2 linked regions of the Chlorobaculum tepidum TLS genome follow. The protein of the gene in region 1 interacts with the protein of each later gene in a pairwise test. Links are inferred from orthologs where the notes say so. Each region holds a gene or a part of one and is shown on either strand. Other genes may lie near its edges.

The links.
Region 2: the proteins of rho (region 1) and nusG interact in binary tests that used the Escherichia coli proteins (3 or more experiments, as listed by UniProt). The link is inferred for Chlorobaculum tepidum TLS from one-to-one orthologs.

What each region holds. Positions count from the first base shown.
Region 1 is NC_002932.3:273,590-281,711, forward strand. Bases 1-2,821 are described here. They hold rho (transcription termination factor Rho), read left to right. Parts: upstream 1-676; coding sequence 677-1,966; downstream 1,967-2,821. Other genes in these bases: AYT24_RS01300 (bifunctional folylpolyglutamate synthase/dihydrofolate synthase), read left to right, coding at 1-386; AYT24_RS01320 (bifunctional nuclease family protein), read left to right, coding at 2,709-2,821. Also shown: more of AYT24_RS01320, read left to right, coding at 2,822-3,323; outer membrane protein assembly factor BamA, read right to left, coding at 3,422-5,932; AYT24_RS01330 (isoprenyl transferase), read right to left, coding at 5,968-6,765; Asp-tRNA(Asn)/Glu-tRNA(Gln) amidotransferase subunit GatA, read left to right, coding at 7,021-8,122. UniProt on the Escherichia coli protein: Facilitates transcription termination by a mechanism that involves Rho binding to the nascent RNA, activation of Rho's RNA-dependent ATPase activity, and release of the mRNA from the DNA template.
Region 2 is NC_002932.3:147,953-155,175, reverse strand. What follows is about bases 749-3,675. They hold nusG (transcription termination/antitermination protein NusG), read right to left. Parts: upstream 2,537-3,675; coding sequence 1,961-2,536; downstream 749-1,960. Other genes in these bases: AYT24_RS00730 (SDR family NAD(P)-dependent oxidoreductase), read right to left, coding at 3,335-3,675; secE (preprotein translocase subunit SecE), read right to left, coding at 2,564-2,755; rplK (50S ribosomal protein L11), read right to left, coding at 1,481-1,906; rplA (50S ribosomal protein L1), read right to left, coding at 749-1,414. In the rest of the region: rplL (50S ribosomal protein L7/L12), read right to left, coding at 1-126; rplJ (50S ribosomal protein L10), read right to left, coding at 182-700; more of rplA, read right to left, coding at 725-748; more of AYT24_RS00730, read right to left, coding at 3,676-4,132; ispG ((E)-4-hydroxy-3-methylbut-2-enyl-diphosphate synthase), read right to left, coding at 4,129-6,213; AYT24_RS00720 (septum formation initiator family protein), read right to left, coding at 6,406-6,714. UniProt on the Escherichia coli protein: Part of the processive rRNA transcription and antitermination complex (rrnTAC). The complex forms an RNA-chaperone ring around the RNA exit tunnel of RNA polymerase (RNAP).

The sequences.
Region 1 (8,122 bases):
ACAATCCGGAAGGGATGCAGAAAACCGCGCAGTCGATTCTGGAGCTTCGAAACTGCTTCCGCTTCCTGTACGTGATCATTGGCGTTGCGGCCGACAAGGATGCTGCCGGTATCGTTCACCATATCGCGCCGATTGCCGACGAAATTGTCGCTGTGGATCTGCCGGTGGAGCGGAGTCTTCAGGCGGAGGTGCTCGAGCGGTTGTGCGTGGAAGCCGGGGCGCAGTATGTCAGCTCGCGCCACTCGGCTGCCGAGGCGCTGGAATTTCTCGATCAGCGCGTCGAACCCGAAGATATGATTCTGGTGACGGGTTCTTTCTATCTTTCCGGAGAGGTGGCGGCGATGGAGCGGTTTCGTTCACCGGGTGCATCGGCCGGCGCGATATGATTCATCTGTTTTTACATAAAATATTTTATATTCGTGTTGACCTCTGAGATTCTCCAGCCAAGGCAGGAGCCTTCCGCTGGCGGTTCTCCTGGTAAATACCGGTTTCATTACATACCATCTTACCTCATACGGCTTCTTTTCTCATTTTCATGTCGCTTTCTGCAGGATCGAAGGTGTCATTCACCATATCCGGCGGCCATCGACGATGATCCCGTTGTTTCTCCTCAGTGATTACGCATGAGGCAGTTCTTTTACTGCATCCTTAACCATTAAGCGTTGACCAATCAATAATGTCGAACAATTCGGTATCCAAAGGCCTGGACATCAATGCACTCCAGAAGAAAAAGGTTCATGAACTCAATGCCATCGCCAAAGAGCTTGGCGTGATTACTGCCGGTTTTCGGAAGGAGGAGTTAATCTACAAGATTATCGAGGCGCAGTCCCTGAAAAATCCTGATTCCGAGAGTGGACAGGTAATGGTCAATACCGGAGTGTTGCAGGTCATACCCGAAGGCTACGGTTTCCTGCGATCCTCAAACTACAACTACCTCTCTTCCCCCGACGACATCTACGTTTCTCCTTCACAGATCAAGCGTTTCAACATGCGAACCGGCGACACCGTCTCCGGTCAGGTCAGGGCGCCGAAAGAGGGAGAGCGCTTCTTTGCGCTGCTGAAGATCAACACCATCAACGGAAAGGATCCCGAAGTGACCCGCGAGCGTCCTTTCTTTGAGAACCTGACGCCGCTCTTTCCCCATTCGCGTCTCAAGCTCGAAACCCGTCAGAACGAGTACTCCGGGCGCATCATGGATATTTTCACGCCCATCGGCAAAGGCCAGCGCGGCCTGATCGTCGCCCAGCCGAAGACCGGTAAGACCATTCTGTTGCAGATGATCGCCAACGCCATCATCAAAAACCATCCGGAGGTTTATCTCATCGTACTGCTTATCGACGAGCGCCCTGAGGAGGTGACCGACATGGCTCGCAGCGTGGAAGCGGAGGTGGTCAGCTCGACCTTCGATGAGGATCCGGAGCGGCACGTGCAGGTGGCCGACATGGTGCTTGAAAAGGCCAAGAGGCTGGTTGAGGTTGGTCACGACGTGGTGATTCTGCTCGACTCTATCACCAGACTCGCCCGCGCGCACAACACCATCATTCCGCATTCCGGCAAGATTCTCTCCGGTGGTATCGACGCCAACGCGCTCACCAAGCCGAAGCGCTTTTTCGGCGCGGCGCGAAATATCGAGGAGGGGGGCAGTCTAACCATTATCGCCACGGCGCTGGTCGATACCGGTTCGCGCATGGATGATGTTATCTTCGAAGAGTTCAAAGGTACTGGTAACATGGAACTTGTGCTCGACCGGCGTCTTTCGGAGCGCAGAATCTTTCCGGCCATCGATATTCTCCGCTCGGGAACCCGAAAAGAGGAGCTGCTGTTTACCCAGGAAGAGCTGTCGCGTACCTGGCTGCTTCGGAAATACCTCGGCGACAAGAACCCCATCGAATGTATGGAGTTCATGCGTGAGAAAATCGTTGAAACCAAGGATAACAAGGAGTTCTTCAAGTACATGAATGCCTGACCTGATTGATCGGGCTGATTCTGCGAATCCGTCGAATTGGCCCATCGGATTCAACTTGCCGCTGTTTCCGGAGTAAAAGTGTCCTCCGGTATTTTTAATTTGGAAGAATTCTCTTGAGGCCCTATATTACTTGCCTTCTAAAACAAAGGAAAGAATTTACTATTCATGCCCTGCGGAAAAAAAAGAAAACGCCATAAAATGGCAGTACACAAACGCAAAAAGATGCGCCGTAAGAACAGGCACAAGAAGCGTTTGCGGTACCAGAACAAGTAGGCTTGTAAAAAGCCGTGAAGCTTGGTTGAGAATATAGCTCAGTCGGTAGAGCAACTGCCTTTTAAGCAGTGGGTCGAAGGTTCGAGTCCTTCTATTCTCACTGGGTACAAGTTTGTTCCCTGAAATACATGCAAAATGCCCGAGTGGTGGAATTGGTAGACACACCATCTTGAGGGGGTGGCGCCGTTAGGTGTAGGAGTTCGAATCTCCTCTCGGGCACATAAACAAAAAAGCCGCAATACGCGGCTTTTTTGTTGTCGTGAAGAAGCTCATCTTCAAGCATGCGGCTTCCTGTTCCGGCGGGTCGTTCCCTTGAGGGTGCTTGCTCTGCAGAGTCGGCCCTTAAGGTTCACGCCGACAAATAAACAGAAGCGCTCCTCTTTGATTGAGAAATGTTTAACGGTACTTTTTCGTTACAGACTCACGGCATAACACCGCTTCCGTTGAAACGATAACTGTTCCTGACATTATGCACAAACTTCAGGTTGATATTCTCGGATTGTCAACGAGTCCGCATACCAACGGCGCCTACGCCTTGATTCTTTATGAAGTAGAAGGCAAACGCAAATTGCCGATCATTATTGGTGGGTTCGAGGCCCAGGCTATTGCGCTCAAGCTCGAAAACATAAAGCCGCCTCGCCCGTTCACTCATGACCTGTTCAAGCAAGTTGCCGATGCTTTTGATCTTCATGTCAATGAAGTGCTCATTGATGAACTGCACAACGAAACCTTTTATGCGAAAGTTATCTGTGAGATGGGGGGAGTGGTGCATGAAATTGATGCGAGGCCGAGCGATGCCATTGCTATAGCGGTTCGTTTCAGTGCTCCGATTTTCGTTTCGGAAGAGATCATGAACGAGGCGGGCATTGTCGAAGAGCGGCCCAAAGAGGATGAAGAGCAGCCTGCCGCCGAAGAGGTTGTCGAGCATCAGGGGGCAGCGCCGGAACCGGCCCAGGGCGAATCCGTTGCCGAGGAGCTGAACCGGAAGCTCGAAGAGGCGATCAACCGTGAAGATTACGAGGAGGCGGCGCGAATAAGAGACGAGCTTTTGCGTCTCAGGAAGGGCGGTAAAGGTGAGGCATAGCCTCCATTAGTGTGCCCGCCAAATCCTTTCGGAGCCATAAAAAAGCCATGACTAAAAACTTTTTAGTCATGGCTTTTTTAGTTTCCAGAAAAGAGCGGTCAGTCGTTGGGCTGACCGAACGAGAAGGTAAAGTTCCAGCCCTGCGGCTTTTTGCCCGGTTCAGACGGGACGGAGTCAAAGCCGTAACCGTAGTCGATGCCGATCTGGCCGATGATTGGCAGATAGAGCCGCAGACCGATACCGGCTGATTTTTTCAGATCGGTCAAATTGAAGTCGGAGGCGCTGGCCCAGAGGTTGCCCGCTTCGGCAAACGCCAGGGCATAGATGCTTGCCGATGAACTCAGCGTGAGCGGATATCGAACTTCGGTGGTAAACTTTGAATAGACTCGTCCGCCGTACAGATCGGTTTCACCCTCGAACTGCTGACCGAGGCTGTGGTCGGGATAACCCCTGAGCGGAATGGTCGGCAGGGATGACATGCCGCTGCCACCCATGTAGAAGTAGTCGGTGTAAGGGATATAGTCGTCCTTGCTGAAGGTGTTGAGGTATCCCTGCTGCGCCGCGACGTTCACGACCAGGTTGTGCGAAACCGGGAAAAACCAGCTTGTTTTTCCGATCAGTTTGTAGAAGTTGATTGTTCCGGGTAACACGCCTCCAGCCAGCTGAGCGGTAAAGACGTTTTTGCTTCCATGTCGCGGATAGATCGGGTTGTCGATACTGTTTCTGCTGATTGTCTGGGTGATCGAGAACTCCTCGGCCTCTTCAGGCGCATTCGTCTCGTTGAGGAAGCTGACGAAGCCGCCCTTGGTATGCAGGTAACCCAGGCGCCAGCTGATAGCGAAATAGTCGTCTGGCCAGGTGAGTCTTCTTCCGATGGTGATGTCAGCGCCGTACTGGTTGATCGTCTTTGTGGAGAGGTTGCTGCTGGTCAGGTCGTAGGTCTGCTTGGTCTTGAAGGCGGTGAAGCCCAGAGAGGTATGGGTGCCGAACGCCCAAGGATCGCTTGCCGACAGCGAAAGGGTGCGATAGTGGTTCGATCCGAACTGCCATTGCAAAGCAAGTGTCTGGCCGTCGCCGTGAGGCAGGGGGTGGTATGCCGAAGGATTGAACAGGTCGCCGAACGAGAAGTTGTGGAAGGTCAGGCCGAGCGAGCCGGTGCCGCCGCTCGAAGCGCTGTAGCCGATGGCAGCGTTGAAGGTGTCGGTCTGCCGTTCAGTGACGTTGTAGGTCAGATCGACCGTGTCGTTTTTTGCGTTCGGCTGGATGTCCGGTGTCAGGGTTTCAGGGTCGAAATAGTTGAGCATCGAGAGCTCCCTGATGCTTCTGACGACGTTCTTCCGGCTGAAGGTATCGCCCGGAATGGTATAGAGTTCCCGCCGGATGACGTGATCCTTTGTTTTGGTATTTCCCTTGATGTTGATGATGTTCAGCGTGTAAGGGTCGCCTTCGGTCAGGGTGATGACCAGATCGACCTGATTTGGCTGTACCACCTGCTCTTCGAGCTGCGCCCTGAACGACAGGTAGCCCCGGTCGAGGTAGAGAGAACTGACGTCGGAGTGATCCTGCGAAAAATTCAGGCGTTCGTTGATCTTTTTGGCGTTATACAAGTCGCCCTTTTTGATGCCGAACGTTGTGTCAAGTATCTGGGTCGTGGCGAAATCCTTGGTGTTACCGATCCAGGTGATGTTCCGGATGTGGTATTTCGGCCCCTCATCGACGTAAATATCGAGGATCAGCCCCTTTTTGTCGTCGGTGTAGGTGATCGTGTCCTTGACGATGCGCGCGTCGCGATAGCCATTGTCGCGATAGAATTCAACCAGCAGGTTCTTGTCCTCCTCGAACTTGTCCTTGTCGAGCTTCGGCTGGCCGAAAATCTTGCGCCACCAGGAGTTCTGCGAGGTCTCTTTGAGAACTCCCCGGAGTTTGCTCTCTTTGAAAGCTGTATTGCCGTGGAAGCGGATTTTTTCGATGACAACCTTGCTGCCTTCGTGAATGGTAAAGATCGCTTTGACTTTGTTCTCGCCGATATTCTGAAGGCGGTACTCCACGCCGGCTGTCAGATAGCCTTTCGCTGCATACTGCTTTTCAATTCTGTTCTCGGCGTTCAACAGCTCCTGGTTGCTTATCCGGCGTCCGGGGTTCAGATTGGCGGTGTTCAGCAACTCCTTTGTTTTGAATTTGTGATTGCCCTGGAACTCGACGCTTTGGAGGACAGGGAGCTCGGTGACGACAAAGGTCAGCTTGATGTTGCCGCTGCCAAGATCGGTTTGTTCGATCTGGATATTGCTGAAATATTGCAGATTCCAAAGGTATTGCAACACGCCGGGAATCTCCTGACCCGGGACAGTAATCCGGTCATTGATTTTGATAGGCAGGCTTTTGAGCAATTCAGACTCCTTGATGGTCTGAAGTCCGCTGAAAGTAATTTCGCGAACGGTGAACGTCCGGGTTTCCTGTATGGGGGCTGGTGCCGGACGCGCCGTAACGGATCCGTTTGCCGGAGTCGAAGGCTTTGCCTTGGCGAAAACCGAAGATGAGGGGATGTTGAGCAGAGCCAGAACAATCAGGAGTGCTGATAACTTGTCTGGTGGAAATGGTGTCGTTTTCATGAAAGGGCTGATTGGTTCTGTGGTTCAGTTCGGTGTTATTCTACTTCATTGGTCTTCAGTTGCTCGCTGGTTTTGCCAAACCGCCGTTCGCGTTTTTGAAACTCCCGGATGGCTTCATACAATTCGTTGCGCCGGAAATCGGGCCAAAGGGTGTTACTGAAAATGATTTCGGAATAGGCGTTTTGCCAGAGCATAAAATTGCTGATGCGGTACTCGCCGCTGGTTCGTATCAGCAGATCAGGATCAGGCATTGATGCGGTTGAAAGATACGAAGCAAATAGATTTTCATCTATGGTTTCGGGATCGAGCAAACCCTGTTTTACCTGAAGGGCGATGTGCCGACAAGCCTGGGTGATGTCCCATTTTCCGCTATAGCTCAGGGCGATGGTCATGGCCATGCCTCGGTTTTTTCTGGTCAGCTCTATGGTTTCATCGAGTGTCTTGCGCACGTCATCGGGGATCATCTCCATATCTCCGATGACCTCCAATCGGATATCGTTTTCAAGCAGTTTCACGGCCTCTTTTCTGAGCACCTTGATGAGCAGCTTCATCAGGGCCGAAATTTCAGGTTTCGGTCTTTTCCAGTTCTCGATCGAAAAGGTGAACAGCGTCAGGTTTTCGATGCCGAGTTGCGAGGATGCCTCGACCACATCTCTCACCGATTCAACACCAGCCACATGGCCTGCAATGCGCGACTTGCCTTTGATTTTCGCCCACCGGCCGTTTCCGTCCATGATGATGCCGATATGTCGGGGAAGCACGCAGGATGATTTCAGCGTTTCCTGGATTCGGGTATCTTCAGGATCAGATTTCGATGTGAACCACTGGGGCATGTAAGAGTAGGAAAATCAATGGGTTAATGCTGTTCATCGGAACTCGCAGCTTTTAGAGGGGGGTTCGTTCTTATCCTTGAAGCGCGCAACCTCCATGAAATTGAATTATAGACAGTTATTTGTTATTATACAAGTTTGATGGCGGCAGAGCCCACTGGACTCTTCCGGCCGGCAGCGCCCTCTATCCGCAGGAGTTGTTGTCCCGCCGCAACATGCAGATGAACGATCTTCAATTTATAATCTAGCCGAATAAACGTGCAGTTTCATGGTTACGAGGACCTCAGGTCCAGACTGCTCTCAGGTGAGCTAACCTGTGAGCAGGTGATTTCAGATTATTTACAGCGCATCGATTCCAGCCGCGACGACAATATTTTCACCGTCGTGTTTCATGACGAGGCGATGGCTCGCGCCCGCGAGCTTGACAGCAAGCTTCAGCGCGGCGAAGCGCCCGGGGTGCTTTTCGGTATGCCGATTGCCATCAAGGACAACATTGCCATGAAGGGGGCGCCTCTGTCGTGTGCCTCGAAGATTCTCGCTGGTTACGAAAGCGTCTATGACGCTACGGTGATCAAGCGGATGCAGGCCGAGGATGCCATTTTTGTTGGACGCACCAACATGGACGAGTTTGCGATGGGCAGTTCCAACGAGAACTCCGCCATCGGCCCGGTACCCAACCCCTACGATAAAACCCGCGTGCCCGGTGGCAGCTCCGGCGGCTCGGCGGCAGCGGTGGCTAACGATCTCGCCATGGTGGCGCTTGGCTCCGATACCGGCGGTTCGGTTCGCCAGCCTGCAGGTTTCTGCAACATTATTGGTCTCAAGCCAACCTATGGCCGTATCTCGCGTTACGGCCTCGTCGCCTTCGCTTCGTCATTCGACCAGATCGGCCTGCTCGCCGCCAACTGCGACGACGCAGCGCTCGTGCTTGGTGTTATTGCCGGAAAGGACGAGCATGATGCAACCTCGTCGCACCACGACGTGCCGGAGTACGATACCGCGATGGATCACGTCTCCGTCGATGGGCTGCGCATCGGCGTGCCGCGCGCATTTTTCCCCGAGAGCCTCAATGCCGACGTGGCCGGAGTGGTCAAGGCAGGGCTGAAAAAGCTCGAAGAAGCGGGCGCGGAGCTGGTCGAGATCGACCTGCCGGAGAGCGATTACGCCATCGCGGCCTATTACATTCTTGTCACCGCCGAAGCCTCCTCGAACCTCGCACGGTTCGACGGCGCACGCTACGGCTACCGTTCTCCCGATTCGCCCGACCTTTCGAGCATGTACGTGAACTCGCGCACCGAGGGATTCGGCGCGGAGGTCAAGCGTCGCATCATGCTTGGCACCTACGTGCTTTCGGCGGGCT
Region 2 (7,223 bases), 120 kb from region 1 along the record:
GGCGCCAGCCATAACGGCAGGAGCAGCGCTCACGCCGAACTTCTCCTCAAGTGCTTTCACCAACTCGGAAGCTTCGGTAAGGGTAAGTTTACCAATCTCTTCTACAAGGGTTTCGATAGATGACATTATTTCCTCTCTCAGTTTGAATTGAAAATATTGAAGCTTTGAGTGCGTAATTCGTTTATTTCTCGAGCTTTCCGACCTGGTCGATCACGGAAACGAGGTTTCTCATCACCGCATTCATGACCATCGGCACAGAAGCAACCATGTTGTTCAAGAGGCCGGCAAGGCGACCAATGTTCTCGGTCTTGCTGAGCATCTCGGAGAGCTGGGGCAGCGAATCGGAACCAAACACCTGTCCATCGATAGAGGCCATCTTGAACTTCAACGCTTCGTTGTCTTTGCTGAACTTCTTGATGATCTTGGCCGGAGCGATCGGATCGTCGTAAGCGAACGCTACTGCGGTGGTGTTCTTCAAACCAGCAGCCAGCTTGTCGACGTCGGCGGCATCCTTGAGCGCCTTTTTGATCAGGGTGTTCTTGACCACCCGGTACTCGATACCGGCCTTGCGAAACTCGAGGCGCAACTGGCTCATCTTCTGGACATCGAGCCCCTGAAACTCGGTAAAGTAGAAGCCCTGTGACTTCTGGAACTTCTCTGCTATTTCCTGAGCGATCTGCTCTTTTGTATCACGCTTCATCATATCGGTGCACAATCTTTAATGTTAGGCAACAAATTTATCCTTCTTCACCTTCACGCCGGGGGACATGGTGCTCGAAATGGTGATCCCCTGGAGGTACTGACCTTTTGCAGCCGACGGCTTCAGGCGAACGACCTCTTTGATGAAGCTGGTGATATTACCAGCAAGGTTTGCACTATCGAAGGAAACTTTGCCGACCGGAGCGTGGATGTTGCCCGCTTTGTCGACCCTGAACTCGATTTTACCTGCCTTGACCTCCTTGACGGCTTTGGCGACATCCATCGTGACCGTACCCGATTTCGGGTTCGGCATCAGGCCGCGAGGGCCGAGGATTCGGGCAACCTTGCCGAGCTGGCCCATAACGTCGGGAGTCGCAACGATCACATCGACATCGGTCCAGCCGTTCTGGATTTTCTCGATATAGTCTTCGAAACCAACGAAATCAGCGCCAGCCTCGCGAGCCTCTTCCGCCTTGTTCTCTTTGCAGACAACCAGGACGGAAACGGTTTTACCCGTGCCGTAAGGAAGCATGACCGTTCCACGAACGACCTGATCGGCATGACGGGGATCGACCCCGAGCTTTATGGCAACATCGACCGTGGCGTCGAATTTGGTGGTGGTGATCTCCTTAACCTTCTCGATGGCTTCCGCGAGCTCATACTCTTGAGCGCGGTTCACCTTTGCACTTGCGTTTCTGTAATTCTTTCCTGCCATTGACATTTATGATATTAGTGGTTGTAAAAGCGGCTTGTCAGGCCTCCCACGAAAAAAACTTGCTTCTCAGCCCTCGACGACGATACCCATGCTGCGGGCCGTGCCTATAACCATCTGGGTCGCACCTTCGAGATCGATGGAGTTCAGATCGGGCCTCTTCAGCTCGGCGATCTTGCGCACCTGATCCATCGTGACCGTACCGACCTTGTTGCGGTTCGGCTCGCCGGAACCCTTTTGCAGCTTGGCCTCCTTGAGCAGGAGCACGGCGGCAGGCGGCGTTTTGGTGACAAAGGTGAAAGACTTGTCGGAGTAAACCGTGATCACCACAGGGATGATCATACCAGCCTCAGACTGCGTTTTGGCGTTGAACTGCTTGCAGAACTCCATGATATTCACACCCTTCTGACCAAGCGCCGGACCGACGGGGGGTGCAGGATTGGCGCCTCCTGCAGGAATTTGCAACTTGATGAACCCTGTTATCTTTTTTGCCATAAATTATCTCTCTTTCAACAGCTTGAATGAATACTATGACCTCTGTGATCCCTGTTATTGCGAAACGGGCTTGACCTGGGAAAAATCGAGTTCGGTCGGGGTGCTCCTGCCGAAGAAGTTGATCATGACCTTGACTTTCATCCGCTCGGTGCAGACCTCGTGCACGATCCCGGTCAGCGAGCTGAATGGCCCATCTATCACCTTGACCGAATCGCCGACCTTGAAAGGAGCTTCAACCACCGCACGGTGCTCGATCGCTCCACCGGGGACGAGAATCTTCTCTACCTCATCGGGACGCAAAGGAGTGGGATTATCATCGACGCCGAGAAAGCCCATGACCGACGGAATATCCATGATCAGGTTTCGGGTCTGCTTGTCGAGCACGGCTTCGATCAGCACGTAGCCGGGAAAAGCGTTCTTGGTCAGACTGCGCTTTTTGCCGTTTTTAACCTCGACGAAACGTTCGTAGGGGATGTAAACCTGCTTGATGCTTTCGGAAAGACCGCATCGCTCGACCTCCATCTCGATACTCTCTTTGACCTTGCGCTCATGGCCAGAATAGATCCTGAGAGCGTACCAATGAAGTTGCGGGGGATGCTGTTCTTTCACCACCTTTTTTTTGGCGCTCATCTCGTTACCTCGAAAATCTCCTTAGTCTTACAATAATTTCCCCATCACCGTACTGATGACCCAATCCACCACAAAGGTAAACAAGGCAAGAATACCTGAAACCGTCAACACAACAATCGTCATATCCTTCACCTCCTCCCTTGTCGGCCACGACACCTTGCGCATCTCGCCAACAACATCACGATAGTACTTATCAACCTTCTCGATATATTTCTTCATGATTGAGCAACGAGGTAAAAGATCGTGAACAGCATTCAAATCCAGCCTGCCTGCACGTCAGGAGGGACTCGAACCCCCAACCTGCGGTTTTGGAGACCGCTGCTCTACCAATTAAGCTACTGACGTATACCGCTCCCCCAGGAACCGGAGCTGATGATCGGACTTGAACCGATGACCTCTTCCTTACCAAGGAAGTGCTCTACCGACTGAGCTACATCAGCTTGTCACCAACAAAAGCAAGTGGGTAGGGGAGGATTCGAACCTCCGAAGACATATGTCGACAGATTTACAGTCTGTTGCGTTTGACCGCTTCGCTACCTACCCATGTACTGGCGCTTCGAGCTGGTGATGGGACTCGAACCCGCAACCTGCTGATTACAAGTCAGCTGCTCTACCAATTGAGCTACACCAGCAGCTCACCAAAAATACAGGGCCGGTAATATAACACAGCCTGATCAAAAAATGCAAAAGGAAAAAATAAAAATTTCATGAAAAACCGCGGCCAAAGTGAACTTGATGGGCGTAATGAGCATAAATGACGGAAATCGCGACAGGAAAACCACACGGCACGTACAGTCATCACCCATTACTCCCCCCCCTCTCCCTGGCTCCGGCGAAGATATCGGCCAGCAACACCACGATTTTCCGTGGTGTGAAACGCTGGACAAAAACCATGAGACGATCCAGAACGGTCGGCAGAATCAGCACCTGTTTTCCGTCGAGTCCGCGGTGGACGGCCTTCACGACCACCTCCGGACTGGAAACCGGCGTGACGATGCGGCTCCGGTCATGACCGGCACGGCTGTAAAAGAGATCGTTGTCGAGAAAGCTGGGACAGACGGCGAAGATTCGGACGCCAGTGCCCTGAAGCTCGACAGAGAGCGCTTCGGTCAGATTGACCACAAACGCCTTGCTGGCGGAGTAGCCGGCCATACCCGGCACACCCTGGAATCCGGCGAGCGAAGCGATATTGATCACCACACCCCGGCGGCGGGCGCGCATCGCCGGAAGAAACCGGCGGGTCAGCGCAGCCACGGCGACCATATTGACCAAGACCATCTGCACGAACGTCTCTTCGTCCATCCGCTCAAAGTTGCCCGCTATGGAGAATCCGGCGCAGTTGACCAGTTTATCGATGGGCAGCCCTCTCTCCTCGCAGAATCCGAAAACCTTCAACGCAGCGCCAACCTCCGCAAGATCCTGGCAACAGACCTGCACCTCGATACCGCATGAGCGACGCAACTCCGCAGCCAGCGTTTCAAGCTTATCCTGCGAGCGGGCAACCAGCACGAGGTTGTCGCCCATCGAGGCAAACTCTTCAGCAAGTCGCCGGCCGATACCGGTGGACGCGCCCGTAATCAGCGTATAAAAGCTCATACAGGATCAACCCACTTGCCGTTCTGCCGGATCAGCTCAATCAGCCGCTCAAGCGCCTCTGCCTCCGGGATGTTCTCCTCGACACACTCTTTGCCGACGTAGAGGCTGACGCGCCCCTTACCGGAGCCAACGTAGCCGAAATCGGCGTCGGCCATTTCGCCGGGGCCGTTGACGATGCAGCCCATGATGCCGATCTTCAACCCCTTGAGGTGCGAGACACGCTGCTTGATGAGCGCCGTGGTCTTCTCAAGCTCGAAGTAGGTTCGTCCGCATCCAGGGCAGGAGATGAACTCGGTTTTGGACATCCTGATTCTGGCCGCCTGAAGGATGTTAAAGCAAAGGCTCACCTCTTCGCTGGCTGGCATATTCGTCTCAAGCGCAATGAGGTCGCCGATACCGTCGCAGAACAAGGTGCCCGCCTGAATGGCACTCTGGATGAGCACGCCGGAGCGCTCACCGTCGAGCCGACGGTAACGCACGGCAATCGGATAGTCGAGCCCGGCTTTTTTCAGCTCGAGCGCGAGTTTTCTGGTAGAATAGAGCGGTGCATCGGAAACGATAGAGAGCATGACCCGCTGCAACCCTCTCGCTTTCAGCTTGGCAGCAAGACGGACCAGCACCTCGGCAGGCACATTCTCCGAAGATTTTTCGTGGATAAAGCAGAACTCGATAGCGGCGTTCCTGTCGTGGAGCGATTCAATCAAGCCGGTGCCGAGCGTTTCACCTTCGACGATATCGAGCCGCACTCGCCCGCAGAGCGGCAACAACGCCGGAACAATCGAGGTATCGGCAGTCGAAACGACAATCTTTTCGCGCAAATTTCCCAGCGAATCGAGCAATGCCTTGAGCAACGAAATATCTTCGGCACTACCGACGCCAACACTGACCAGCTCCGAGCGGATCGCATCCTCCGGCTTGCCCGGATCGAGCCTCGCGAGAATCTCGTCGCGGAGCGATTCCGTATCAGTGATGGGCGCATGGGCAGCAGTTTCAACCCCGGGCAAGGCATCGCCTCCGACCGGTATGCCCGCACCATCGATGCTGATGGAAGGACGCCGCGAGTAGCTGAACGGCTCGAACGGCAGCTGCACATGTCCGGCGCTCTTGCGCTCGTGCTCAATCACGTGTTTGACCGGAAGATGCGCCCGGTCGCCCCGCACCAGCAGCATGTCGTTGTACTTCTTGACGATAGCGAAACCAACCGGCACCTCGTTGACCGGATCTTCGGTGAGCGACACGCGAATAGTGTCACCGAGACCATCTTCGAGCAAAGCGCCGATGCCCATCGCCGACTTGATGCGCCCCTCGTCGCCATCACCCGCCTCGGTCACGCCGAGATGCAGCGGGTAGGCGTAGCGCAGCTCCGCATCGGCACGGGCGACGAGCAGCCGGTAGGCCTGGATCATCACCCTGACGTTCGATGACTTCATCGAAAAGAGCTGGTCGTAATAGCCTTCGTCCTCGCAGATTCTGGAGAATTCGAGCGCCGCCTCGACCATGCCCTCCGGCGAATTGCCGTAGCGGCTCACGATGCGGTCGGAGAGGGAACCGTGGTTGGTGCCAATGCGCATGGAGACGCCAAGCGACCTGGCCTTTCGCACCAGCGGCGTGAACTCCTCACGTACCTTGTCGAGTTCAGCGCGATACTCGTCATCGGTGTAATCCTTGCTCGAAAACTTCGCGCCGGTGGCGTAGTTGCCGGGATTGATACGGATGTTCTCGACGAACTCCACCGCCTTCATCGCCGCCTTGGCTGAAAAATGAATATCCGCCACCAGCGGCGTGTCGATACCATCCCGCCGGAGCTGCTCACGGATGTTTTTGAGATTCTCCGCATCTTTCTCGGTCGGCACGGTCAACCTGATGATTTCACACCCCGCCTCGTACAAACGCCGACACTGCTCCACCGAAGCCGCCGTATCCATCGTGTGAGCGGTAATCATGGACTCCACCCGGATCGGCAAATATCCGCCAAGGAAGATCGTCCCGAAAGGGACTTCCCTGGTGACTCGCCGGCGATAACTGTACACTGGCGCCGGATAATCGATGATATTGCCTGAAACAAGACGCTCTTCGCTCATAAGACGGCTGGTTGAAAGTGATTGAAGATGATCCTGAAGGTAGCCAATGGCCGGGATAAATAAAAGGCGGGAGAAAGATGGGGGAAAGAGAATAATAAATGCCGAATTATGAATGAAAAAGGAAAACCGGAAAGACGATGCTTTTGAGTTCACCATCTGTTCACAACGTCCACTTTCAGGCCTCGTTCGGGGTCACTTCTCCCTTATGATAAATACCGTCTCGCCTTTTTTGTGGAAATTGAAGCGTTCCCGAGCCACCTTTTCGACGCTGTCGGGCTGGTAGGCATTTTTGATCGTACTACGGAGCTCAACGATCTTCTCCTGCTCTTCGGCCAGAAGCTTTTCGAGCTTCCGGTTCTCCAACTCCATGCTAATGCGGGTCACCAAGCCAAAATCACCGAAGATAAATCCGATGGCTGCGAGCACAAGGAGGGCCCGAATCACGAACTTTTTCGGATTCAGCCGGATGAGGTCCCAGAGTTCCGTCAGGTATTTCGTCATGGGCCAGTAGCAGTTTTCAGCGCCATGCCTGCCAGATCGCCAGGCATGGCGCCTCGAAATGATTCCAAAAACAGCAATCCGACGCCGTCAGACCCGGAAGGCCCCGATGCCCGGATAGAGCGCCGTGCTGCCAAGCTCTTCCTCGATTCTGAGCAGCTCGTTGTACTTGGCCATGCGGTCGGAGCGCGACATGCTGCCGGTCTTGATCTGTCCGGCGTTGGTCGCCACGGCGATCTGCGCAATGGTGGTGTCTTCGGTCTCGCCGCTGCGATGGCTGATGACCGAGGTGTAGCCGTTGCGCTTGGCCAGCTCGATGGCCTGAAGGGTTTCGGTCAGAGTGCCGATCTGGTTGACCTTGATGAGAATCGAGTTGCCGACGCCCTTCTCGATACCTTCGGCAAGGCGCTTGCTGTTGGTCACGAACAGGTCATCACCCACAAGCTGCACACGGCCGCCGATCTTGTCGGTCAGCATCTTCCAGCCTTCCCAGTCATCCTCAGCCATGCCAT